Regions from separate parts of the Kurthia sp. FSL E2-0154 genome, predicted to be linked through region 3. Evidence: riboswitches for the same ligand, from Rfam matches in the RefSeq annotation. Region 3 holds a riboswitch; each other region holds the start of a gene.
The links. A riboswitch is a leader RNA that binds a small molecule or an ion and turns the genes downstream of it on or off. The one in region 3 is predicted to bind cobalamin.
Positions count from the first base shown of each region.

Region 1: linked by a shared signal. The riboswitch ahead of MHB75_RS03750 (energy-coupling factor ABC transporter permease) and the one ahead of metE (5-methyltetrahydropteroyltriglutamate--homocysteine S-methyltransferase) in region 3 are both predicted to bind cobalamin.
Region 2: linked by a shared signal. The riboswitch ahead of MHB75_RS05320 (Ig-like domain-containing protein) and the one ahead of metE (5-methyltetrahydropteroyltriglutamate--homocysteine S-methyltransferase) in region 3 are both predicted to bind cobalamin.

Region 1 covers NZ_JBBOPO010000001.1:788,033-796,362, forward strand. Annotated here, with positions in the region: gene MHB75_RS03735 (energy-coupling factor ABC transporter ATP-binding protein) at 1-619, opposite strand, end outside; gene cbiQ (cobalt ECF transporter T component CbiQ) at 616-1,395, opposite strand; gene MHB75_RS03745 (energy-coupling factor ABC transporter substrate-binding protein) at 1,382-1,675, opposite strand; gene MHB75_RS03750 (energy-coupling factor ABC transporter permease) at 1,675-2,355, opposite strand; cobalamin riboswitch at 2,547-2,733, opposite strand; cobalamin riboswitch at 2,961-3,142, shown strand; gene MHB75_RS03755 ((2Fe-2S) ferredoxin domain-containing protein) at 3,299-3,673, shown strand; gene cobJ (precorrin-3B C(17)-methyltransferase) at 3,673-5,304, shown strand; gene MHB75_RS03765 (sirohydrochlorin chelatase) at 5,316-6,227, shown strand; gene cobK (precorrin-6A reductase) at 6,224-6,979, shown strand; gene MHB75_RS03775 (precorrin-8X methylmutase) at 6,982-7,677, shown strand; gene MHB75_RS03780 (cobalt-precorrin-5B (C(1))-methyltransferase) at 7,677-8,330, shown strand, end outside.
Region 2 covers NZ_JBBOPO010000001.1:1,092,657-1,100,986, reverse strand. Annotated here, with positions in the region: gene MHB75_RS05330 (cyclase family protein) at 11-766, shown strand; gene MHB75_RS05325 (transcriptional regulator) at 974-1,135, shown strand; cobalamin riboswitch at 1,261-1,442, shown strand; gene MHB75_RS05320 (Ig-like domain-containing protein) at 1,567-3,111, shown strand; gene MHB75_RS05315 (DUF4430 domain-containing protein) at 3,193-4,092, shown strand; gene MHB75_RS05310 (energy-coupling factor transporter transmembrane component T) at 4,097-4,978, shown strand; gene MHB75_RS05305 (ABC transporter ATP-binding protein) at 4,951-6,606, shown strand; gene MHB75_RS05300 (ECF transporter S component) at 6,599-7,291, shown strand; gene MHB75_RS05295 (S8 family serine peptidase) at 7,406-8,330, shown strand, end outside.
Region 3 covers NZ_JBBOPO010000001.1:628,723-637,052, forward strand. Annotated here, with positions in the region: gene MHB75_RS02995 (hypothetical protein) at 1-529, opposite strand, end outside; gene metE (5-methyltetrahydropteroyltriglutamate--homocysteine S-methyltransferase) at 811-3,114, opposite strand; cobalamin riboswitch at 3,267-3,446, opposite strand; gene MHB75_RS03005 (TetR/AcrR family transcriptional regulator) at 4,029-4,565, opposite strand; gene MHB75_RS03010 (glucose 1-dehydrogenase) at 4,790-5,524, shown strand; gene MHB75_RS03015 (LacI family DNA-binding transcriptional regulator) at 5,747-5,992, shown strand; gene MHB75_RS03020 (substrate-binding domain-containing protein) at 5,922-6,428, shown strand; gene rbsK (ribokinase) at 6,433-7,311, shown strand; gene MHB75_RS03030 (DnaD domain-containing protein) at 7,453-8,175, shown strand; gene nth (endonuclease III) at 8,178-8,330, shown strand, end outside.

The DNA of each region.
Region 1 (8,330 bases), 160 kb from region 3:
CGAGGTCAGCCCATTCATATGCGAAGTCTACGTCGTGTGTCGATAAAATAATCGTCCGTTCTTCCGTATGAAAGTCATTTAAATGTTTCATAATTTGAGTGGCATAGTAGCGGTCGAGTCCTGCAGATGGTTCATCTAAAATTAAAATATGGGGTTCCATTGCGAGAACACCTGCAATCGCCACGCGTTTTTTCTGTCCCAAACTTAAAAAGTGAATGGGCTTTTTTCGTAATGATTCGAGTTCAAGTTGCGTAATTACGTGTTCAACCTGTGCATGTATTTTGTCAGAAGACCAGCCGAGGTTGGTCGGGCCAAATGCGATGTCTTGTTCAACCGTTCCAGAGAAGAGCTGTGCGTCTGGATCTTGAAAGACGATACCGACCTGTCCACGTAATGCTTGAAGTCCTTTTCGGTTATATTGATAGGGCATATTATGCATAAAAATTGTCCCAGTCGTTGGTTGAAATAAGCCATTCAGATGTTTAAATAGTGTGGATTTTCCCGCACCATTATTGCCAAGTAGTGCAATTTTTTTCCCTTGCGGTAACGTGAATGATAGGTCGTGTAATGCGATTGTACCGTCAGGATATTGGTACGATACATGGTCAAATGTAATCATAAATAAAAACCTCCTAGATAAACTGCGCCGAGTAGGCATAAACTAACGCCAATACCAAGCCAGTTTCTGCGTTCGGTTTGGTACGTTACATAATGGCTTGAAATATCTTCGTTGTAGCAACGAGAAGCCATCGCCTCATGAAGTTGTTTTGAACGTCGAAAAACATCTTTAAACATGGCCGTCACTAAATAACCGACAGATTGAAACCAGCGGCGCTTTTTTTGATAACCAAGACGGGATTGCTGGGCTTCATAAATGGCCTGCATACTTTGTAAAAAGACAAAAATAAAGCGATATGTGAGTTCACATAGTTCAATAAAAATAATCGGTATTTTTAATTGACGCATCGCATATGTGATGGCACTAATCGGCGTTGTGAGCGCAATAAAATAAAGACAACTAATACTTGCGAGCACCGAGAAAAAAAGGTGAAACGCTGTATCGACACTCGCTTTTCCGATAAAAAGTTGAACACTTCCAAATGACATACTCCAATAGTGAGGGGGAAGTGTGGCCGTTGTAAATGAAATAAGAATCGAAAAAATACTTGTCAGCAAAAAGAAACCCGGCAAAAGAAGTAATTTACAATAGAGTGATAATGGTATTTTAGCGGCAAATAAAATAAAAGTACTCATTACGAAAAACGTAATGAGTGAAATAAGTACATCCTTTGTGATGACAGCGAATAGCAAAAAACTCAGTGCCAATACCATCTTCTCTAAAGGATGTACGTTGCTTAAACGATTCGTATAAGCATATTGATCAATTGGAATCATGCGAAACCTTTTCTTTTTTCGTACGACCACGCATTAAACCGAAGAAGTAGCCGATAAAACCTGCACCAATTGCCGCTTGTAGTGCAAATAATAAACTTTCGATTTCGCCACTTGGTGGTTCCCAAATGCTCGAGAACCATGGTTCATAGCTTTTGTCGATTTCAGTAATGGCTGCTTCTGCTTCACCATCCGCACCGCCAAATTCAGCACCCTTTTGAATAAATAAAGGGAAGATGGCAAGGGCGATGACGATGAAAAGGAAGAATAGATTCTTTTTCATTATTCAGCTGCCTCCTTTTTCTTCGTGAAAATATTTAACATACGCAACTCTGCAACATTGTATTTTCGTAAGAAGTTCATAACAATGACCGTTAATAAACCTTCACTAATCGCAAGTGGAATTTGTGTGAATGAGAAAATACTTGCGAATTTTGCGAATGAAGCAAGCATGCCACCCGCTTCAGAAGGGAAGGCAAGTGCTAATTGGAATGATGTAATTGTATATGTACCGAGATCACCAAGCATTGCGGCTAAAAAGACAGCAACGGAGAATGACCAACCTGCTTTTTGAGCGCCTTTGAATACATACCATGCGATAATTGGACCAGCAACTGCCATTGAGAAGGCATTCGCGCCAAGTGTTGTAAGTCCGCCATGTGCAAGTAGTAGTGCTTGGAATAGTAACACGATTGAACCGACAACACTCATCGCCAGTGGTCCGAATAATACAGTACCTAAGCCGACACCTGTTGGATGTGAACAACTACCTGTAACAGATGGAATTTTTAACGCGGATAAGACGAAAGCGAAAGCCCCAGATAATCCAAGCATCATCTTCGTTTCAGGATGTTCTTTTACAGTTTTTCGAATCGAACGAATCCCCATAATGATGAATGGTAGGGAGATCGCCCACCAAAAAATCGCCCACTCAATCGGTAAAAAGCCTTCCATAATGTGCATCGCATTCGCACGATTTGGCACGATTAAGAGAATGGGTAAAAAATAAACTAGCTTTAATAATTTCTTCAACACGTTCAAACGTCCTCCTTTTTCTTTGAGAATGTGCACAAAAAAACCTATTCTATAATATAGAATAGGTTAAAAAAGACATAGCAAAAAAAGCTGTCTTTCATACGCCTATCCTCGTAGGGTGAAATCAATCTTCGGTGGCAGGTCTCCTGGCTTCGCCTCATCATGTATGAACACCTTCCCGTTCATTGAACAGTGGCATATCGTTCATACACTCCGCTTCACAGTTGCGGGACAGCATCGGATTTACACCGATTTCCCTTTTAAGTAAGTTCATCAAAAACTTACACCATCGAATCGTTAAAATTATTTGATATTTCTAAAAAAGCTTATCATAAAACGCTAAATTTTGACAATACGTATTTTTTTTAACAAAAATTTTTTAAGTGAAAATTCTGGATAAATGCAGAGATTTCAGTGTTTTTTCAAGGTGAATAAACTTTAATAATATTTTATCAAAATGAATTTTCAGAAAAGTGTCTTGAAAGTTAGACAAATTATGGTTATGATTATAACCAAGATTTTGAAATTACATATAACGATTGTATTTTAGGAGTGCCTATTATTTTTTAGGTTAAAAGGGAAAATGGTGAGATGCCATTACAGCCCCCGCTACTGTATAAGTGTCGAAACAGTCAGATCCATTGGCGAATTGCTGAGAAGGGACTGCGTTCGGATACACTTGAGTCAGGAAACCTGCTTCTAAAATCGGACAAACTTTTCGGTGGGAAGAGATTTGGACAAACTAGTAGTTGGGCTACGCTTATTTCGCTATGCCAATTTTTAGGATGTTCAACCTCTATTCGCCTAGAATAGAGGTTTTTTGTTTGCGCAAAAGCGGATCGTTCGGATACATACGAGGGGGATGTTAGAGATGACAACTTGGAATTTGAATGGTGTGCAATCACACGTATTAATTTGTAATGGTAGTAGCTGCATGCGTAAAGAGGGAGAAGAAATTACACAAAAAATTCGTGCGGAAATTACAGCGCGTAACTTGGATGAGCAGATTCATACATCACGTACACGTTGTAATGGACGTTGTAAAGATGCATGTGTCGTTGTGCACTATCCAAAAGGCGATTGGTATAGCATTACGTCGGAAGAAGAAGCGACACGTTTTGTAGCGCAACTTGCAGGCGAGCAAAAAACGGTTGTACCGCGTATTACATTTGAAAATGGCACGTTCGTTCGTAATGAAGATACACCAGCGATTAAGGGGATTTCAAAAGTGAAGGAGGAAGTTTAATGACACAACAAGGAAAATTGTATGTCGTTGGCTTCGGTCCTGGAGACTTTCAGCATATTACGAATCGTGCAGTAGAGGTATTAAAATCATGTGACGTTGTCATCGGTTATAAAACTTATGTCGATTTGATTCAAGATTTAATTACAGCGACAGCCGTAATTAGTACAGGGATGACAGAAGAAGTGTCGCGTGCGCAAGAAGCAGTAAGACAAGCAGAGGCAGGTAAGTCCGTTGCCGTAATTTCAAGTGGCGATGCAGGTGTGTATGGTATGGCAGGGCTTGTGTACGAAGTGTTAATTGAACAAGGTTGGACGGAGAAAACAGGTGTACCGATTGAGATTGTACCAGGGATTTCAGCTATTAATTCATGTGCATCACTACTAGGCGCACCCGTCATGCATGATGCTTGTACGATTAGTTTGAGTGACCATTTAACACCATGGGATTTAATTGCAAAACGAATTGAAGCAGCTGCGATGGCAGACTTCGTTATTGCGTTTTACAATCCAAAAAGTGGTCGCCGTACACGTCAAATTGCGGAAGCGCAGCGCATTTTACTGATGTATCGTCATCCAGATACGCCTGTAGGTCTAGTGAAAAGTGCTTATCGTGAGACACAACAAATTCAGATGACGACATTACAAGATATGTTGGAACACGATATTGGGATGTTGACGACTGTTGTTATCGGGAATTCGTCGACATTCATGTATGACGGGAAGATGATTACACCGCGTGGTTATCAGCGTAAATATACACTTGGTGAAGAAAAACAACCGTTAAAGCCGCATCAGCGTTTGAAAAAAGAAGCAGAACCATGGGCGATGGATCAGGAAACAGGAAAGTCATACGCGCCGCAAGCGATTGCTACAGTGGAGCCGAAAAAGCCTGAAGTAGATACTCTAGCACTTGCAGAGGAAGCGCTTGGCTATCTTGGTGGAACCGTTGTTGAACCGAAACAATATGTTCACCAGAAGATGGAGGCAATTTTCGAGTTTGCGGTCAGCCCAGGCGTAGCGAATAAGAAGATTACACCACAGCAAATGCTTGTGTTAGCCGAAGTAGTGGGTGAAAAAGGTTCGATGGAATATACGCCAGACCATGAATTTATTCTTCGTATTCCAACCACATCACCTGAACGTATTACCGATCGTTTACGAGAAGTCGGTCTCATAATCGCACCGGTTGGCGATGTTGTGAAAATGAAGGCATGTGATTTCTGTGATGGTGAAAAAGCCGATGCGATTCCATATGCCGATGCTTTGCAAGAGGCATTTGGTGGAATGAGCCTACCGAAAACATTAAATATTGGTTTTAATGGCTGCGGAATGGCTTGTTATAAAGCAGTGATGGATGATATCGGAATTGTTTACCGAAAAGGTGCATTCGATGTCTTTATCGGCGCAAAACCTGTCGGACGTACGGCGCACCCAGGTCAACCTGTAGTTGAAGGACTAGACAAAGAACAATTAGTACCTCTTGTAGAATCAATTATTCAAGAATATAAAGCAAATGCGCATCCGAATGAGCGCTTATTCAAATATTTTAAACGTGTGAAGAAGATTGGAAACTTTATTTATCAAGATCTCACACCAAAAATCAAAATTGCCCCTGCACCTTGTGGGGATTAGGAGTGTTGAAGATGAAAACAGCAGTATTAATCGTCGGTCATGGTAGTCGTCTACCAGCAGGAAATGAAGAAGTACGTCAATTTGCAAAGCGTATTGAAGCGCAATTACCAGAACAATTATTAGTGGAAACATGTTTTTTAGAATTTGAAAGTCCAAATATTGCACAGGGAATGAAGGCGTGTGTCGAGCGCGGCGCACAAAAAATTATTACCATTCCAATTATGCTTTTACAAGCAGGGCATTCAAAAATTCATATTCCAATGGCGATTGATGAGGCGAAAGAATTGTATCCGCATGTATCGATTACATATGGTCGTCCATTAGGCATTCACCCAAGTTTAATTGATATTTTAGAGTACCGTTTAGCAGAGAGTGGTTTTGTAAAAGACGAACAAGATGAAGATACGACGGTCTTATTAGTAGCACGCGGCGGTAGTGACTTAGATTCAAATAGTGATGTTTATAAAATCGCGCGCTTATTATCAGAGCAAATTGGTGTGCGTAATGTGGAGCCTGCGTTTATGGGTGTGACCTATCCAACAGTGGATGAGGGGATTATGCGTTGTGAAAAATTAGGTGCGAAAAAAGTATATATGCTACCGTACTTCTTATTTACAGGTATCTTAATGGAGCGTATGACGGATTGGAAAGCGCGCTATGATACGGAATACGATATGGATATTACATTATGCGAATACTTTGGCTACCATTCATTACTTGAAAAAGTGGTGATTGAGCGTATTGAAGAAGCATTAGCTGGCGATGTGAAAATGAACTGCGATACATGTACATATCGTATTAATGCATCTGAATTTGTCGACCATCATCACCATCACGACCATGATCATGGGCATCACCACCATCATCACGATCATGACCACAGTCATGACCATGCGCACGACCATAAGGAAGTGCATCAATAATGTTTTTTCTAGCAGGAACGAGTGATGCGCGTGCGCTAGCTGTTCGACTGAATAACCATCACGATGTTTTAGCAACAGTAGTGACAGATTCAGCGGCTGCGAGTTTGCAAGCAGAGGGAATTGCGACACATGTGGGGCGCTTAACAGCAGAAGAAATGGCTGAAAAAGTGACAGCACGCGGTGATCAAATCATTGTCGATGCAAGTCATCCCTATGCAGAAGAAGCATCAAAAAATGCACAACAAGCGGCACAGTTAGCAGGTGTCCCGTATTGTCGCTACGAACGGATGTCTGAAGATTATGAAAACGACTTAATTACAGTTGTTGAAACATATGAAGAAGCAGCGCTTGAAGCGAAAAAGCGTAAAGGGAATGTGATGTTGCTGACGGGGAGTAAGACGCTACAAATTTTCACGAAGCATTTACTTGGTGAAGAAGGCATTACATTAATCGCACGCATGTTACCGCGTATTGACAATATGGAAAAATGCGAAGCACTTGGTTTACCGCAAAAGCAAATTATTGCGATGCAAGGACCATTTACAGCAGAGCTAAATACGGCGTTATATAAACAATACGATACGACATTGATGGTTACAAAAGAGAGCGGGAAGGTTGGTTCGGTTGATGAGAAAATCACGACAGCTTTAGCACTTGGAATTGAAGTGATTTTGATTGCACGTCCGAAAATCGATTATCCGAATATGTTCCGTAACTTTGATGATATTGAGCAATTTATAGGAGGCATTTGATCATGACAAATGAGCAACAGGAAAAAGAATTATTTATTAATACAGACAACTTTAATACGGATTTCACACCGTTAACAGTAGAGCCGAACCGTATTTATGAATATAGTTTTGAAACGATTTTAGAAGAATATGGTCCACATGACTATTCAGAAGATGAGTGGTCAATCATTCGTCGTATCGTGCATGCATCAGCCGATTTTGAATTAGGAAAAAGTGTCATTATTCATCCAGATGCGATTCGTGCAGGCATTGAATCGATTCGTGCTGGGCGTCCTGTCATTGCGGATGTACAGATGATTCAAAGTGGCTCAGGTCGTAAACGATTCCAAAAACATGGTGGCGACTTGTATTGTCATATTGCAGACGAAGATGTATCGAAAATGGCGAAGGAACATAATACGACGCGTGCGATTATTTCGATGCAAAAAGCAGCGCGCTTACATGAAGGTGGTATTTATGCAATTGGGAACGCACCAACTGCACTACTTGAACTAATTCGCCTCATTCGTGAAGGAATTGCAAAGCCCGATTTAATCATTGGTATGCCGGTTGGTTTCGTGTCAGCAGCTGAATCAAAAGAGGAATTATCGAAAGTGACAGAAGTGCCTTTTATTACGAATTTAGGTCGTAAAGGCGGTAGTACGGTAACCGTTGCGGCACTAAATGCAATCTCGATTTTAGCTGATCGCCAAGACTAATGGAAAAGAAGAAGAAAAAAGATCCGAAAGATATGCGCCATGGTTATACGACAGGCGCATGTGCCACTGCAACAACGAAAGCAGCTCTAATTGCTTTACTTTCGGGTGAAGAACAAGAATCGGTGACGATTTTTTTACCGGTTGGAAAATATGCCACATTTACGATGGAGCATACCGTACGAGAAGGAGAGGCTGTTCGTTGTGGCACGATTAAAGATGCAGGAGATGATCCTGATGTGACGCATTTAGCACTGATTGAATCGACTGTATCTTTTATTGAAGGTGATGCCATCGTTTTAGATGGTGGTGTCGGTGTAGGACGTGTAACAAAACCAGGGCTTCCTGTACCTGTTGGAGAAGCAGCGATTAATCCTGTGCCGCGAAAAATGTTAGAGGAAGTTGTGAAAGAGACACTCGAACATTTCGGCGTGAAGCGAGGTGTGAAAGTCGTCATCTCGGTTCCAGCTGGTGAGGAGTTGGCGAAAAAGACATTGAATGGTCGCTTGGGAATTGTCGGTGGTATTTCCATCTTAGGAACGAGAGGAACCGTTGTACCGTTTTCAAGTGCAGCTTATATGGCGAGTATTGCTGAAGCTGTTAGTGTTGCACATGCAGCAGGACAAAAACATTTGATTTTAACGACAGGTGGACGG
Region 2 (8,330 bases), 460 kb from region 3:
GAGTGATGTTATGAGCGAATCGGTTTTACAGCAAGATGTTTTACAAGCATTACAAACATTGAAAAAGCAGAAATGGGTGGACTTGACACATACATTTAATAGCCAGTCACCTCACTTCCATGCATTCAATCCAGCAAAATTTGATACACTTTTTACACATGATGATGGCTTTTTTGCACAACAATTTTCTTTTGCAGGTCAGTATGGAACACATCTTGATGCACCGATACACTTTGTACGAGATACACGCTATATTGAGGAACTTCATCTTCAGGAATTAGTACTGCCACTTATTGTTGTAGATATTACAGCTCAAGTACAAAAGAATCCAGGTCACACGGTAACGATTGAAGACATCCTCTCATTTGAGGATCAAAATGGCATCATTGAAGCCGACTCATTTGTCGCATTACGCACAGACTGGTCGAAGCGCTGGCCCGACCATGATACCTTTAATAATATTGATGAAGCAGGCGTGGCTCATGTGCCAGGTTGGTCTGTCGAAGTATTATCTTTTTTATTCAAAGAACGAGGCATTAAAGCGATTGGTCATGAAACATTTGATACAGATTCGAGTGAAGAATATCGAAAACATGGCTCATTAGCCGCAGAGTATTTCGTTTTAGAACAAGATACGTATCAAGTCGAACTTTTAACGAATTTAGATCAACTTCCGGCAAAGGGGGCAGTTATCTTTAATATCGTGGCTAAACCTGAAAAAGCATCCGGTTTTCCCGTACGCTCATTTGCGATTACACCGAATTAATAATGGCTCATTCGCCTTAAACTATACAGACTCATTTGTCGTGGAACACCTTGTCATCTCAAGGTGTTTTTTTGTTTTAAAAATAATATTATTATGTAAACTAAATATTTTGTTGAATTTTCAGAAAATTAGTTGACACCTCTTTTCTTCTGTTATATATTAAATACAACAAGTAAAACTGTTATATAACAAAAGGAGAGATGTTTAATGGAACACTTTATGGAAGGTTATCAGACGTATTGTCAAGCTTGCGAAAACTATGGGTTGGAGTCGATGAATTACCATTTATATGTCAAACAATTAACAGAGGAGCAATTGTATGCATTTAATGAGTATAAGAGAGACGCCACAATTCAAGAGATTAGCTAGGTATTAAACCTCTATTTTCCACTTAATGTGTAAAGTAGAGGTTTTTGTATGTCCTAAGACCTTCTTTTACGAAAAGTTATTTACTTTTTTTATAGAGTATGGAATACTTTCTATTAAGATAATTGAATATTCTTTCAGGTGAGAGTACTAGTTTTAGGCTAGATAATAGGGAAAACGGTGAAAATCCGATGCAGCCCCGCTACTGTAATATGGGATGAAATGACATACAAACACTGTGTTTATACGGGAAGTTGTCAAAGTAATATGATCATAGAGCCAGGAGACCTGCTTTCATCATTCGTTTCAATCTTCGAGGGGTGGATTAGACGCACGTATGTATAATTGTTGTTACATAATTCTTCATGTCTTCGGAACGTGAGCTTTTCGTGTTAGCTAATCCTCCAAATCAAAACCATTTGGGGGTTATTTTTATGTTTAAATCAAAATGGGTGATTCCAGCAACATTATCAGCAGCTTTAGTCGTTTCAGCTGTACCAGCAACGGCTTTACAAGCAGAAGCAAAAGTACCAACAGTTAAAAAAGTTGATGTAGCGAATACATTAAAAGCAACATCGAACTATTATTATTCATTACCAGATGTATCAACACCAACTTACCAAAGTTCAGATGCAGTACTTAATTTTGCGCGTTCAAATTACGCTGTAAGTAAAGATTACTACACAACATTCTATAAAGATGTTGAACGTGAATTAAAGAAGCAAAAAGGTCAATTTAATAGCTCGCCAGGCGCATTATCAAAAATAATTTTAGCGATTACTGCCATCGGTAAAGATCCGAAAAATGTGGCGGGTTATAACTTAATTAACTTATTAGGTGATAAATTAGTAGCAGGTAAAGCAGCGAAAAGTTTATACATCACAGATTATTTATATGTATTACGTGCTTTAGAAGCGAAAGATTATAGCTTCCCAGCAGGTACAAAATACGCTGACTTCTCACGTAAATCTATGGTTGATTATTTAGTAAGCACACAATTTGAAAATGGCGGCTTCTCATGGGCTGAAGACGTTGAAAACGGCGTGAGTGTCGACATGACTGCTATGGTGTTAAGTGCTCTTGCGAACTATGATTCAGACCCAGCCGTTAAAGCGTCAATTCGTAAAGGTTTAGATTATATGTCAAGTCAATTAACAGATGTTGCAGGTTACAGTCCATGGGGCGGTAATAGTGTCGATTCACAAGCACAAGTGGTCATCGCTCTAACAGAGAATGGCATTAATCCAAAAACAGCACGTTCATTTATTAAAAATGGTCAATGGGCTGTGTCAAATATGTTATTAAACTTTGATGCAACAACAGGTGGTTTTAAAATAACACCAGATCAAAAAAGTCCACAACTATTTGCAACAACAAGTGCAATTTTAGGTCTTGTTGCGTATGATCGCTATGCATCAGATAAAAATACATTCTTTGATTTAACAGATGCAAAAGCTTCTTCTTTAAAGTATGATACAACTGCACCAAAATCATTAAGTGTTACAAAAGTGGCGAACACAACAAAAACAATTTCAGGTACGACAGAACCATATGCAACGGTTACAATCTATAATGGTTCGAAAAAATTAGCAGCAGTTCAAGCAGATGCAAAAGGTAAATTCTCATATCCAGTAAAAACTGCGTTCAAGGCGAATGCGACAGTGAAATTCTATGTAACCGACTTAGCTAGTAATAAGAGCAAAGCCATTACACAAAAAGTGGCTGATCGTTTAACACCTGCAACACCAAAAGTAAGTAAACTTGTAAAAGGCGCTAAAAAAGTAACCGGATCAACAACAAAAGGTGCAACAGTATATGCGAAAATTGGAAACAAAACATATAAAGCAACTGCCAGCACAAAAACAGGTTCTTTCTCAATTAAAGTGCCAACATTAAAAGAAAAAACAAAAGTAAAAGTGTATGCGAAAAAATCAAATTACACAAGTAAATCCGTTACAGTTGCAGTAAAAAGCAAATAAGATTTACACATAGCGAATAAGGGTTGCTCTAAGATGTAAATCTTGGAACAGCCCTATTGCTATCTTAAAAGGAGGGACAACATGAAAAGTAAAATTATACTATTTGCGCTATCTGCAACCTTACTTTTAACAGGCTGTAAAGTGCAAACCGCACAGCAATATGAAAATGAGCAAGAGGAAGAAGCGAAAAAAGTCGTTGTTCTAAATGACGAAGAACAGAAAAAAGTAAAAGAAAAAACAAAAGAAACGGCGCAAGATGATAAAGGTTCTGTAACGAAAGAAGTGGCTACTACATCTGAAAACGACACGACAACGTCAACGAATTCGTCCATTTCTACAGTAGAGAAACCAACATCGACACCATCTCAAACACAAAAAACAGAGGCAAAAAAGGAAATAATAACATCTAATAAGACCTCTAAAGAACAACCAACAAAAAAAGAAAAACCAGTCAAAAAAGACGAAGCGAAAAAAGAAACGACGGTAACGAAAAAACCGGAGGCAACGACTTCTACACCGAAGCCATCGACACCAAAACCGTCAACACCTGAAAAACCTATAGAAAAACCAGTGAAAAAAGAGTATGCAACGATTACAATTGGCATGCGTACATTACTAAATCCTGATCATTATGAGCTATTACCGAAAAACCTACAAAGTGAACAATATGTACCAGCAAGTGGCGTACTACTAAATAACGCAAAAATTGAAATTAAAGAAGGCGATACAGCTTGGGATGCCATTTCAAAACTACGTTCAAAATACGGTATTTATATTAATTACGAAAAAAATCCAATGTACGGTATTTATATTATCGGGATTAATCATATAAACGAAAAACAAGCAGGTTCATTAAGTGGCTGGATGTATACAGTTAACGGTGTAAAAGCACCTGTTGGCGTAGGTAATTATCAACTTGAAGATGGTGACCGCATTGAGTTGCAATATACAACTAATGGTGGAACGGACTTAGGGTGGTAGTTAGATGAAATCACTTCATGATTTTCACCCGCTCGTTATTTTCAGTTACTTTTTCGCTGTTATTGGTTTAACAATGTTTTATATGCATCCTATTCTGCTTATAATTAGTTTTACGGGTGCAACTGTCACAAGCTTTCTTTTATTAAAGAAAAGTTTTTTGAAATCGATTAAATGGCTGCTTCCATTCATGTTGGTAGCAGCTATTTTAAACCCTTTACTCATTCATGAAGGCGAAACAGCGATTCTCTATATCAATGAACAACCGATTACAGTCGAAGCTATTGTTTATGGATTTGCTGCTTCTGTCATGTTAATCGCCATTATCTTTTGGTTTAGTGCATTTAATGCGGTCATGACATCTGATAAATTTTTATATTTATTTACGAAAATATCCCCTGCTGTGGCATTACTGATCTCATTAACGATGCGCCTCGTTCCTTTATTTGGTCATCAAATTAAGAAGATTATGTATGCGCAGCGTGCGATTGGCATGGACCCTAGTTCAGGTTCGGTTTGGCATCGTATTAAAGCTGGAACTCGTATTTTATCCATCCTTATCTCTTGGGCTTTAGAAAGTGCAATTGAAACAGCCGATTCGATGAAAGCACGCGGCTACGGATTAAAGGGGCGCTCAACTTTTTCATTATTTCGCTTTGATCGATTAGATGGATTTGCACTCAGCGGTATTTTTATTTTATTTATCATTCAATTACTATGTAGCTATTTCGGTTGGAATGAATTCTACTACTATCCAACGTTCTCACCAATCGTTTGGAATGGTCCGATGATTTTCATGACCATTAGTTATGGTATACTCGTGTCACTACCTATTTTTATTGAAGTACTGGAGGCATTCAAATGGCGCTCATTGAAATCAATCAATTAATGTTTAGTTATCCACTTGCAACAAAACCAACTTTAAAAGACATCTCTCTTGAAATTGAAGCAGGTGAATTCGTCGTATTATGCGGAACATCAGGATGTGGTAAGAGTACATTATTAAAGCATTTAAAACGTGAATTAACGCCACATGGTCAAACGTCTGGAACGATTCATTTCAATGGTGTCGCTTTACAAGACTTGCCTCAGCGTGAAGCAGCCAGTCAAATTGGTTATGTACTTCAAAAACCTGAACTACAAATTGTAACGGATAAAGTATGGCATGAATTAAGTTTTGGTCTTGAAAATCTCGGTTACGATTCCATGACAATCCGTCGTCGCGTTGCTGAAATGGCAAGCTTCTTCGGTATTCAAACATGGTTCCGAAAAAATACAACAGACTTATCAGGTGGTCAAAAACAGCTGCTCAATTTAGCGAGTATTATGGTGATGCAACCACAACTACTGATTCTAGATGAACCTACATCACAACTCGACCCGATTGCAGCGAGTGAATTTATCGCAACACTTCAAAAGCTCAATAAAGAACTCGGTTTAACGATTGTGCTTGTTGAACACCGATTAGAGGAAGTATATCCGATTGCAGATCGTGTCATTATTTTAGATGCAGGTGAAATTATTGCAAATGATACACCGATTAAAGCGGCGACACGTTTACGTCATGTTGATGCACATCATCCGATGTTACTAGGTTTGCCAACGCCACTTCGTGTACATCATGCACTTAAGCAATCAGATGAAACACCTTTAACGATTCGTGACGGACGCACATGGCTTGAAAAGCATTACGAAAAAGACCATAAGCAAATTCAAGAAGCAGAGCCTTCTGGAGAAGTCGTACTAGATGTGCAAGATTTATGGTTTCGCTATGACCGTCATGCAGAAGATTTAATTCGAGGATTGAATTTCCAGCTCCATCAAGGTGAATTTCTAAGTATTGTTGGTGGAAACGGGACGGGTAAATCCACAACACTCGGCTTAATTACAGGGCTACTAAAGCCACATCGAGGAAAAGTAACGATTTTTAATAAACTGCTTAAAAAATATGCGAAAAAAGAATTGTATCAAGGTATGATTTCGATGCTACCACAAGATCCAACAACATTGCTTGTCGAAAAAGAAGTGCAACTTGAACTCGCCATGATGTCAAAAGATCAAGCAGCTATTGATCGCGTAATTGACTTACTTCAAATTCGCCATCTACTTGCTCAACATCCATATGATTTAAGCGGTGGTGAGCAGCAAAAAGTCGCACTTGGAAAAGTACTACTTAAAAATCCAAAAATCTTAGTACTAGATGAGCCAACGAAGGGGCTAGACGGTGAATCTAAACAAGTATTAGCTCGTATTCTACATGACTTACAAAGTCAAGGGACATCAATTTTAATGGTGACGCATGATGTCGAATTCTCGGCGGAACATGCAACGTCTTGTGCGATGTTCTTTGACGGTGAAATCGTCGCAAAAGGAACACCAGCTGCCTTTTACAGTGGCAATCACTTCTATACAACAGCGACAAATCGTATGTGTCGTCAATTATTTGAAGATGTTGTAACGACAGAGCAGTTAATTGCACGTTGCCAATCTCAACAAGAGGTGATGACACATGTCTAAAAAGGTGATTTCACTCATTATCTTTTTTGTGATTATTCCCATTGGGATTTTAATTGGAGCGACTTTATTAGAAGATGGAAAATACAATTTAATCTCCATGTTTGTCATGGTATTTGCTTGTATTCCTTTCTTTTTATCATTTGAAAGACGAAAACCCGATGCGAGAGAAGTATTAATTATCGCAGTGATGTCGGCAATTACGGTGGCAGGACGTGCAGCATTCGCCTTTATCCCAGCATTTAAACCGATGACAGCGCTTGTGGCGATTACAGGCTTTAAACTTGGTCCAGAAGCTGGTTTTCTAACGGGTGCTGTATCTGCTGTTACGTCGAATATCTTATTCGGTCAAGGTCCGTGGACACCTTTCCAAATGTTCACGCTCGGTATTCTCGGCTACATTGCTGGATTACTCGGCAAAACGAAATGGATGGAATCAAAAATCTCATTACTATTTTACGGGATTTTCTCAGGTATCATGTATTCGATGCTCATGGATATTTGGACGGTTTTATCGCTTGGTAACGGCTTTAATTGGATTGTCTACGGTTCTAAAATCATCACAGCGATTCCATTTACTATTACGTATATGATTTCGAATGTCATCTTCCTGTGGTTACTTACAAAACCAATTGGTGACAAGCTAGAGCGGCTAAAAATTAAATACGGGGTCATGCAGACGACTTAATTTGAAAGAGTAGCGTAGTAATCGCTGCTCTTTTTCAATTTTCAGAACAACTATTGAATACAAGACTTCATTTTTCATATAATGGAGTAACAACACTTTAAAGGAGGGTTTGGTATGAAAAGGTTATTATTGGCGGCAAGTTGTTGTCTAGGTCTCATTGCAACATCTTTCATAAGTGCTTCCGCAGAAGAAGTCATCATCTCTACACCACATCAAGATGTACATGATATGAAGCAGCAGTTACCGAAAAATGCTGAGATATTGCCAGATTTACAACTCATCTTAACGGACCTTACAGTAGCTGAACAGCGTACTTTTCACCAAGCTTTCCCAGATAGTACGATTGAAAAAAATACAGCTGTCACATTATTAAATGAACCGACGAAACCAACGTGGAATTTATCACTTCTACGTATTCCTGTCACACCTGCATCACTTTATACAGGGAAAAATATAAAAGTAGCTGTTATTGATACCGGTGTAGCGACAATACCGAGTTTGCAACACGCCATTAAGCAACAACTCGTATTTGCACCAGACGATCCGAATACGACTGTGAATGAAGCGGATACGATTGACCGCGGTCATAACGGTTTAGGACATGGTACACTCGTTACGTCGATTATTGCTGCTAAGCCGCACCTACTTAATCGATTTTCGCAAGGGATTGCACCCGATGTTCAAATATATGCTTTAAAATATGCAGATGGCACAAAAAGAGGCTCTGCTTTTGATATTGTACGTGCGATTCAGTGGTCGATTAATCATCAAATCGATTTCATTAATTTATCTTCTGGACTTCCGAATGATTTAGCAGCACTTCACCAAGTCATTCAAAAGGCAAATAAGGCAGGTATCTTAATGATCGCTTCTACAGGCAATGATGGTTACTATGAAAAGGTTCGTTATCCAGCAAGTTATAACGAAGTGGTCAGTGTTGGGGCGATTAATCGTTATCAAGATATTAGTAGTTTTTCAAACCATCAAGGACGGGTTGATTTTTTAGCACCTGGTGAAGATGTACCAGCGATTAACCGTT
Region 3 (8,330 bases):
ACATTTCACCATCTTTATTAAATAAAGGCTTTAAGACCGTAATCCATGTACCAAAACGATCGGTATAAATTTTAGAGTATGTTTGTTTTTTCGTTACTTTCATATCTGCAATTGCATCCGCAATGACTTGTGGTTGTGTATAAAAGTCGCCAATTAATAAGCCCGATTTTTCAAAGGCGTCCATAAGGAATGTTGGGCCTGAGATGACACTTGTTTGACTCCCGTTACGCAACTCGACACCAAATAAATAGCCTTGAGCAACTTGCGGTTGGTAATTGGCTAATTTATCAAATTTTGCAATCATTTTTTTTTGTAGTTCTTCATCATGTGTTGCAACAAGCTTTTCGACATCCGATGTTAATACTTCTTTTGACCATGCTTTCATCGTACGTTCTGAATCTGTAGAGAGACGACTCACTGTTGCATTCATATTCATATAGTAGTTAATGGAAGTAATGATTAAAGAGACTAAAATCGTAATAATCGATGCAAATAAAATACTTTTGGATTTTAATGACAAATATTTCATTGAATCTCCCTTGTCTCGTGGAATAATAATATACATAACCATACCACTTTATATTAAAGAAGTTAATACTTTCGGTTCAATTTTCACTAATTAAAATAAAACAAAAAGTGTACAAATAAAATGATTAGCATAGTATATATTACTTTACGAAATTGATAGAATTTGATGCATGCAAAAGATTTATAAGCATAAAAAGTAAAAATCCTTAGAATAATATATAATTCAATCATTCTAAGGATTCTTTAGATTTAAATTATTTTATGTTGAAAATTTGAGGTGAGTTAAAGTGAAATAGGTTGTTTTTTAATCTGGCTTCTTAATTGCTTTGCAGCACTTACCATATTTTTTAGTGCGTCAACGGTTTCTTTTTCGCGACGTGTTTTAAGTCCGCAGTCTGGATTAATCCAAAATCTTTCTTTTGGAATGATATTCAAACTATCTTCTAAAATCGTATACATTTCTTCTACACTCGGTACCCGTGGACTATGAATATCATATACACCTAAACCAATACCATAAGGATAAGGTGTATGCTGTAATGAGTGAATTAGTTCACCGTGACTACGTGAAGTTTCTAATGAAATAACATCTGCATCTAGTGCAACAATCGGTTCAATAAAATCATTAAATTCACAATAGCACATGTGTGTATGAATTTGCGTACTTGGTTGAACGGCAGCTGTAGCTAATTTAAATGCATTGATTGACCAATCTAGGTAATCTTGTTGACGCGACTGTCGTAATGGTAAACCTTCTCGTAAGGCAGGTTCATCGACTTGAATGATTTGGATACCACTTTTTTCGAGTGCAAGAATCTCTTTTTTAAGTGCAAGTGCAATTTGGATAGCGACTTTACTACGTTCGATGTCATCACGTACAAATGACCAATTTAAAATGGTGACAGGTCCCGTTAACATTCCTTTGACTAAACGATCTGTTTGTTCTTGAGCATCGGTTGTTTCTTTAACAGTCATCGGTTCAAGCCATTCAATATCGCCATAAATAATAGGGGGTTTTACACAACGCGAACCGTAAGATACAACCCAAGCTTTTTTAGTAAATGCAAACCCAGCTAGTTTTTCTCCGAAATATTCCACCATATCTGTTCGTTCAAATTCACCATGAACTAATACATCTAAATCTAAATCTTCTTGAATTTTAATCCAGCGATTTGTTTCTGCACGTAATTGAGTTTCATAAAGCTCTGTTGAAATTTCTTTTTTACGCCATTGCGAACGTATTTTTTTGATTTTTTCTGATTGTGGAAAGCTTCCAATAGTTGTTGTTGGAAAATCAGGTAAGCGTAATCTATTTTTTTGTGTAATAATACGTTCTTCGAAAAGCTGTGAACGATTAAAATCTTTCTTGTTAAGTTGTTTGATTTCTTGTGCAACAGTCGAGTTATTCCGAGATACATCGGTAGCTAGTTTTTCAATAACCATTAAATTTTCTTTTATTATAGATGGGGTTTCAAAAGATTGATTACGAATATAATAAGTGATATGACGCAATTCATCTAATTTTTCATCTGCAAATGCAAGTGCATTATATAAGACAGTTGGTAATGCTTTTTCAGCAGCAGTTGTGACAGGTGAATGTTGTAAATTACAAGAAGGTTGTAGCCACAATACTTTTGGCGAAACTAATTGTAAGATAGCTTCAACTTTTTGTGTGACCTCTTTTAAAGAGCTGACCCAAATATCACGACCATTAATAATGCCAGCAGCTAACACTTTATTTCCTGGGAAACTGTATTGCTTGATTGCTTGTAAATTATCTTTGTATCCATGAACAAAATCCAATCCAATACCTGCTACAGGTAGTTGTACAATTCTTTCATATTGTGGAATTGCTTCAAAATAAGTGGAAATCATTAAATTCGCACTTGGTACATGATCAGCTAATTGTTGATAGATCACATCAATTAATTGTAGTTGTTCTTCGTCTAACTCTTGCGTGAACATTGGTTCTTCAAGTTGAATCCATTCAGCTCCTGCATCTACAAGTTGTTGAATTACTTGTTCGTAAAGTGGTAATAGTTGCAAAATAAAAGACGCGACTGTTTTTTCACAATAGCCTTTTGTTAGCTGAATAAAAGAGTATGGACCAATAAATGTTGGTTTTGGATTTGTTGATAAAACAGATTTTGCTTCATTGAATAAATCAAGTAAGTAGTTGTGTCCTAATGATAGTTTTTGTTGTTCGTATTCTGGAACGATGTAATGATAGTTCGTATTAAACCATTTCGTCATTTCGCACGCAATGGTTGTGTCTGAACCACGTGCCATTGCATAATATGTTTTCAATGAAGGTTCTGATTCTAATGTATGATATCTCTCGGGAATTAGACGGAACATAAAAGCTAAATCTAACATACGATCATAATAAGTAAAGTCACCGACTGTTATTTGTTCAATTCCTTTATCTTGTTGTTTTAGTAAATTTGCTATGCGTTGATTTTTTAATTCTTTTTCAAATTGACTTTCTGAAAGTTGTTGATTCCAAAATTGTTCTACGGTTCTTTTCCATTCGCGGTTTTCACCAATATATGGATATCCAATCGTTGTACTTGATACAGTTGTCATTATAAAACCCTCCTTTTGAATTTACATAAACCAAAATAAAAAGACTATTTCTTAAAGGAAATAGTCTGAAGCGTTACCTATGCATACTGAAAAAGAGGAATAATTTCCCCGTCTATGCGCACAGAACACCACCTATCTCCACGTAGGCATTTGGTGTGTACTAGAAGATGGCTGGTCTCCTGACTTATGCTCAACATTTTTCAAGCCTTCCCATTAAAGAACAGTGGCGTTGTTTGAAAAACTCCCAATTACAGTTGCGGGACAGTGGCGAATTTACATCGCTCTTCCCATTTAAACTTATTTTCATAAGTACCATTTCTTACACGTTATGTAATTAGAGATTACTATAACATAAAACTATTAGAATAAAAAGAAAAAGAAGAATATTCAGAAAAACATATATAACTATTTCATCTGAGAGATTTAATTATTAGAAAGAACTTAGGAAATAAAAAAGTACTGTATATCAAACACGAAGAAGTAAATCAATATGAACGTGTAGAAAACCACCTTCAGCAAAAATAGCTTGAGCTGAAAATTTTACAGGAAAGTAGTTATTAGAAGTTTGAATTTATATCCATATGCTACTGACTTAATGTAACGGAAAAAAAGAAGAATTCTGTATGATTTTCAGGTGGCACTTCAGTTTGAATAGGATGGTACATAACTGTGAAAATATCATCTTATATGAGCATGAAAAATTGGAATCGCGCTATGGTGAGTTTCCGATTTTTCGTTGAGAACTCTAAAAGAGAAAAGTGAAATGTTTTGTCTCATCTTCTTTTCTTCTGATGAATATTTAGTCATTTAAAAACTACATCCTAATTTTTAGACATATCTAAAAATTAGAGATGTAGTTCAATCATACTTTTATAAAACTTCAGCTTCTTGAAACACCTTGCTTTGCAAATAGGTTAGTTTTTTGCCATGACTTCCGGTTTCTCTTTGACATCTTGATTCATCCAATAAATAAAAAAGCCAAGACTTGCATATGTTGAATAGTAACTAAGCGCAGGTACTTCAATTGGTAAGTCATCTTTTAGTGCAATCTCTTTACCTGTTAGTTGTACGAGACTATCACAAAAACGATTTTGAGAACCAGGTAGTATTTCTCCTTTAATAATGAGAGAGAAAATGAATTGATTTTGATAAATATATTCAAAAATAGCTAAATGGAGTCGTTCATCTGTAGCTGAAATTTTACCAAGCGCTTGATAACTTTCTCTAAAATAAGTGAGTAGTTCTGTAAGATAGTCATCAAAGATTGTACAAAGAAGATCATCTACATCTTTATAGTGGGAGTAGAATGTGACACGATTACACGTAGCTTGTTGTGCAACTTCCATTACTGAAAGTGAACGTAAATCATGTCCTTCTTTTAAAAGATGGATGAGTGCAGCTTTTAGTTTTTTCTGTGTGCGTAAAATTCTACGATCTTGTGAAGAAGACATCAAATCATTCCTTTCATAATGTCATTATGCCATTATTTCCATTTAACAGAAAGTTTATAATTACCTAAATTAAACTATGTGTAAATAAGTTGTGTTATAATTAATTTAAAATTAAATAGTTTATTATTAAAATATTTAACGATTTTCTATTGATGTTATGTATGAAAGTTTGTTAATTTACAAGTGTAGTTTATTTCTGAAAGATTTTAAGGAGGAGTTTTATAATGGCTCGTTTAGAAGGTAAAGTAGCAATTATTACAGGTTCAGCTCAAGGTATGGGAGCTGCACACGCAAAAAAATTCATCGAAGAAGGCGCGAAAGTCGTTCTTACTGATTTAAATGAAGAAAAAGGTAACGCACTTGCTGCAGAACTTGGCGAAAACGCTATTTTCGTAAAACAAAACGTTGCAAACGAAGAAGATTGGAAAAATGTTGTAGCGAAAGCTGAAGAAGCGTTCGGTCCAGTAAACGTACTAGTAAACAATGCTGGTATTACGATGGCTAAATCAATCACTGATACTTCAGTAGAAGATTACCGTAAAATCGTTGAAATCAACCAAGTTTCTGTATTCTTAGGTATCAAATCAGTTGTTTCTTCAATGGAAAAAGCTGGTCAAGGTACAATCGTAAACATTTCTTCACTTAACGGTTTAGTTGGTGGCGCTGTAGGTTACACCGATACTAAATTTGCTGTACGTGGTATTACAAAAGCAGCAGCTCTTGAGTTAGCTCCTAAAAACATCCGCGTAAACTCTGTACACCCAGGCGTAATCGCTACTCCAATGGTTGTTCAAGAAGATACAAAAGCTGCTGTTGAAGCATTTGCTAAACATATTCCACTTGGTCGCGTTGCTGAATCAGAAGAAGTTTCTAACTTAGTTCTTTACTTAGCTTCTGAAGAATCAAGCTACTCAACTGGTTCAGAATTCATCGTTGATGGCGGTATGTCAGCACGTTAATTCGTTTTACCAAACATTTATAGCTTCTATTGATTTTTTCCTATTGTATCTTGTGGTATTAGCAGGTAGAGAATCTTTAAAAAGAGGGATTGCGCATTGGCGTAGTCCCTCTTTTTATATAAAAATATGTGTTTGACATGATGATAAGAAGTCGTTATATTTATGCGGAACCGATACCATATAAGTTTCAAGGGAAATGAAAAGATACCGACAATTCGAAATATGGCAAAGGAAGCGGGTGTGTCTTCAACTCTTGTTTCACGTTATCTAAATAAAAATGGGCATGTAAGTGAAGAAGCGAAGAAATCCATTCATACGGCAATTGAGTTACTACATTATCGCCCTAATGAAATAGCACGTTCACTTGCGACGAAGAAAAGCCAACTGGTTGTTTTGCTTGTTCCAGATATTACGAATCCTTTTTTCAGAATTAGCAAAAGCAATCGAAGAACAATGCTACCAATATGAATTGTTAATGATTCTTTGTAATATCGGAAATGAACGAATAGCAGGATTTTATTCTTGCGCACAAACATTACAAACAGACGAAGTAATCAGTACGTATAAAGTGGAAGTGGTAAAAAATTCTGTGTTCGAAAAACTACAAAATCGAACATATAAAGCAATCTTTTCAAGTAGCGATGTGATAGCAGTTAGCGCGTTAAAAGCGATTCAACAAATGAATTTACGTATTCCAGAAAAAATTCAGTTGATTGGCTATGATGGTATTCGCATGACGGAATGGACAACACCAACAATTACAACGATTGCTCAACAAATTGCACAAAACGGGCAACGGGCTGTGCGCTGTTTATGGAAGCAAATGCAAAATGAGGATATTCTAGAACGTCACCAACTTATAGTACTTATTTTAATAAAAAGAAATTCAACTAAAGGAGAGTAAAATTATGATTACAGTCATTGGTAGTATTAATATGGATGTTGTTGTAGAAACAAATCTATTTCCGAAACAAGGAGAAACCGTTTTAGGGGAGAGCTTTCATACCGTTCCAGGAGGTAAAGGAGCAAATCAAGCGGTGGCAGCAGCTCGATTAGGTGCGCACGTACATATGGTAGGCGCACTAGGTAACGATGCTTTCGGACAAGTGTTACGAAATTTATTAAAAGTAGAAGGCGTGCAAGACCAGTTTGTAGAGACAACATCGACTGCTACAGGAATTGCCAATATTATTTTATTCGAACAGGACAATCGAATTATTGTAGTACCTGGTGCAAACCATGATGTTACAAAGGAGTCAATCGATGCAGCGCGTGAGCAAATTGCTAAAAGTGAGTTAGTCATTATGCAATTAGAAATCCCTCAAGAAACGGTAGAATACGCACTTGATGTGTGCCAAGAATTGGGTGTAAAAGTACTGTTAAATCCAGCGCCAGCTGAGAATTTTAAAGAAGAGTGGATGGACCGTGTCGCATACTTCACGCCAAATGAAACAGAGTGTGCAGATATCTTTAAAGACGATGTAGAAAATGCACTTGAACGTTATCCAAACGGTCTAATTGTGACACTAGGAGCGAATGGTGCACGTTATTATGATGGTGAAAAACATGTTATTGTGAAAGGTTTTAAAACAGTACCAAAGGATACAACAGGTGCGGGGGATACATTCAATGGTGCTTTTGCTTATGCTCTAACTACAGGTGTAGGAATCACAGAAGCGGTAAAATTCGCGAATATTGCAGCTTCTTTATCTGTTGAAAAATTTGGTGCACAAGGCGGTATGCCAAAAGTGGAAGCAGTGCAAGCTCGTTTAAAAGAAGCAAGATAGATGAGAAGTGATGAGGATTAAACCTCGTCACTTTTTTATATGAAATAAAAACACAAACCATGCAATTTCATGTTCATACTTTTTACTTCAGTGTTATAATGTACGTTGAAACTTTTGAAAAAGAGAGGAGTCAACAATCAAATGCAAAATGAACAAATGAGGCTCCAAGCGTGGGTTGAAAGTGGGCAAGTTACTGTACCACAATTATTTTTTAAGCATTATAAAAATCTTGCATTAACAGACGAAGAAGCATTATTGTTACTACAACTTCATTCCTTTATAGAGCAAGGTGTTGATTTCCCGTCACATACTGATTTAGCACAACGAATGAATGTAAAAGAACAACAAATTATGTTTTGTCTACAAGGGCTTTTACAAAAAGGTTTGATTCAAATCGAACAAAAGACAAATCAAGACCATATTTTATATGAAAAAATAAATTTATTTCCACTTTGGATGCGTCTATTAGATTGTGAACAAAATACACAACAGCAAATCGAAGTGAGTCAGGAACAAATGGAGGAAGGGCAGTTATTCCAAATGTTTGAACAGGAGCTAGGTCGTCTATTATCACCGATTGAGATTGAAACGATTTCGATGTGGATTGATCAAGATGGACATACGCCTGATTTAATTCGTCAAGCTTTAAAAGAAGCAGTACTAAGTGATAAAGTAAGTTTGAAATATATGGATCGTATTCTTTTTGAATGGAAAAAGAAAAATATTACAACGACGAAAGCGGCTTTGCGACACGCAAAAGAGTATCGTGAACATACAATTAAAACACCGACTAGAATCGATGAGGATGTACAGCCAGTCGTGAAAAAAGCGCCGTTTTATAATTGGTTAGAGGAGAGAGAATAGCGATGTTAACAAAAAAACAATGGCTTGAATGTTTGGATAAAATGGACGACATGTATCCAGATGCGCATTGTGAATTAGTGCATGAAAATCCATTTGAATTAACAATAGCGACGTTATTATCTGCACAATGTACGGATGTTTTAGTAAATAAAGTG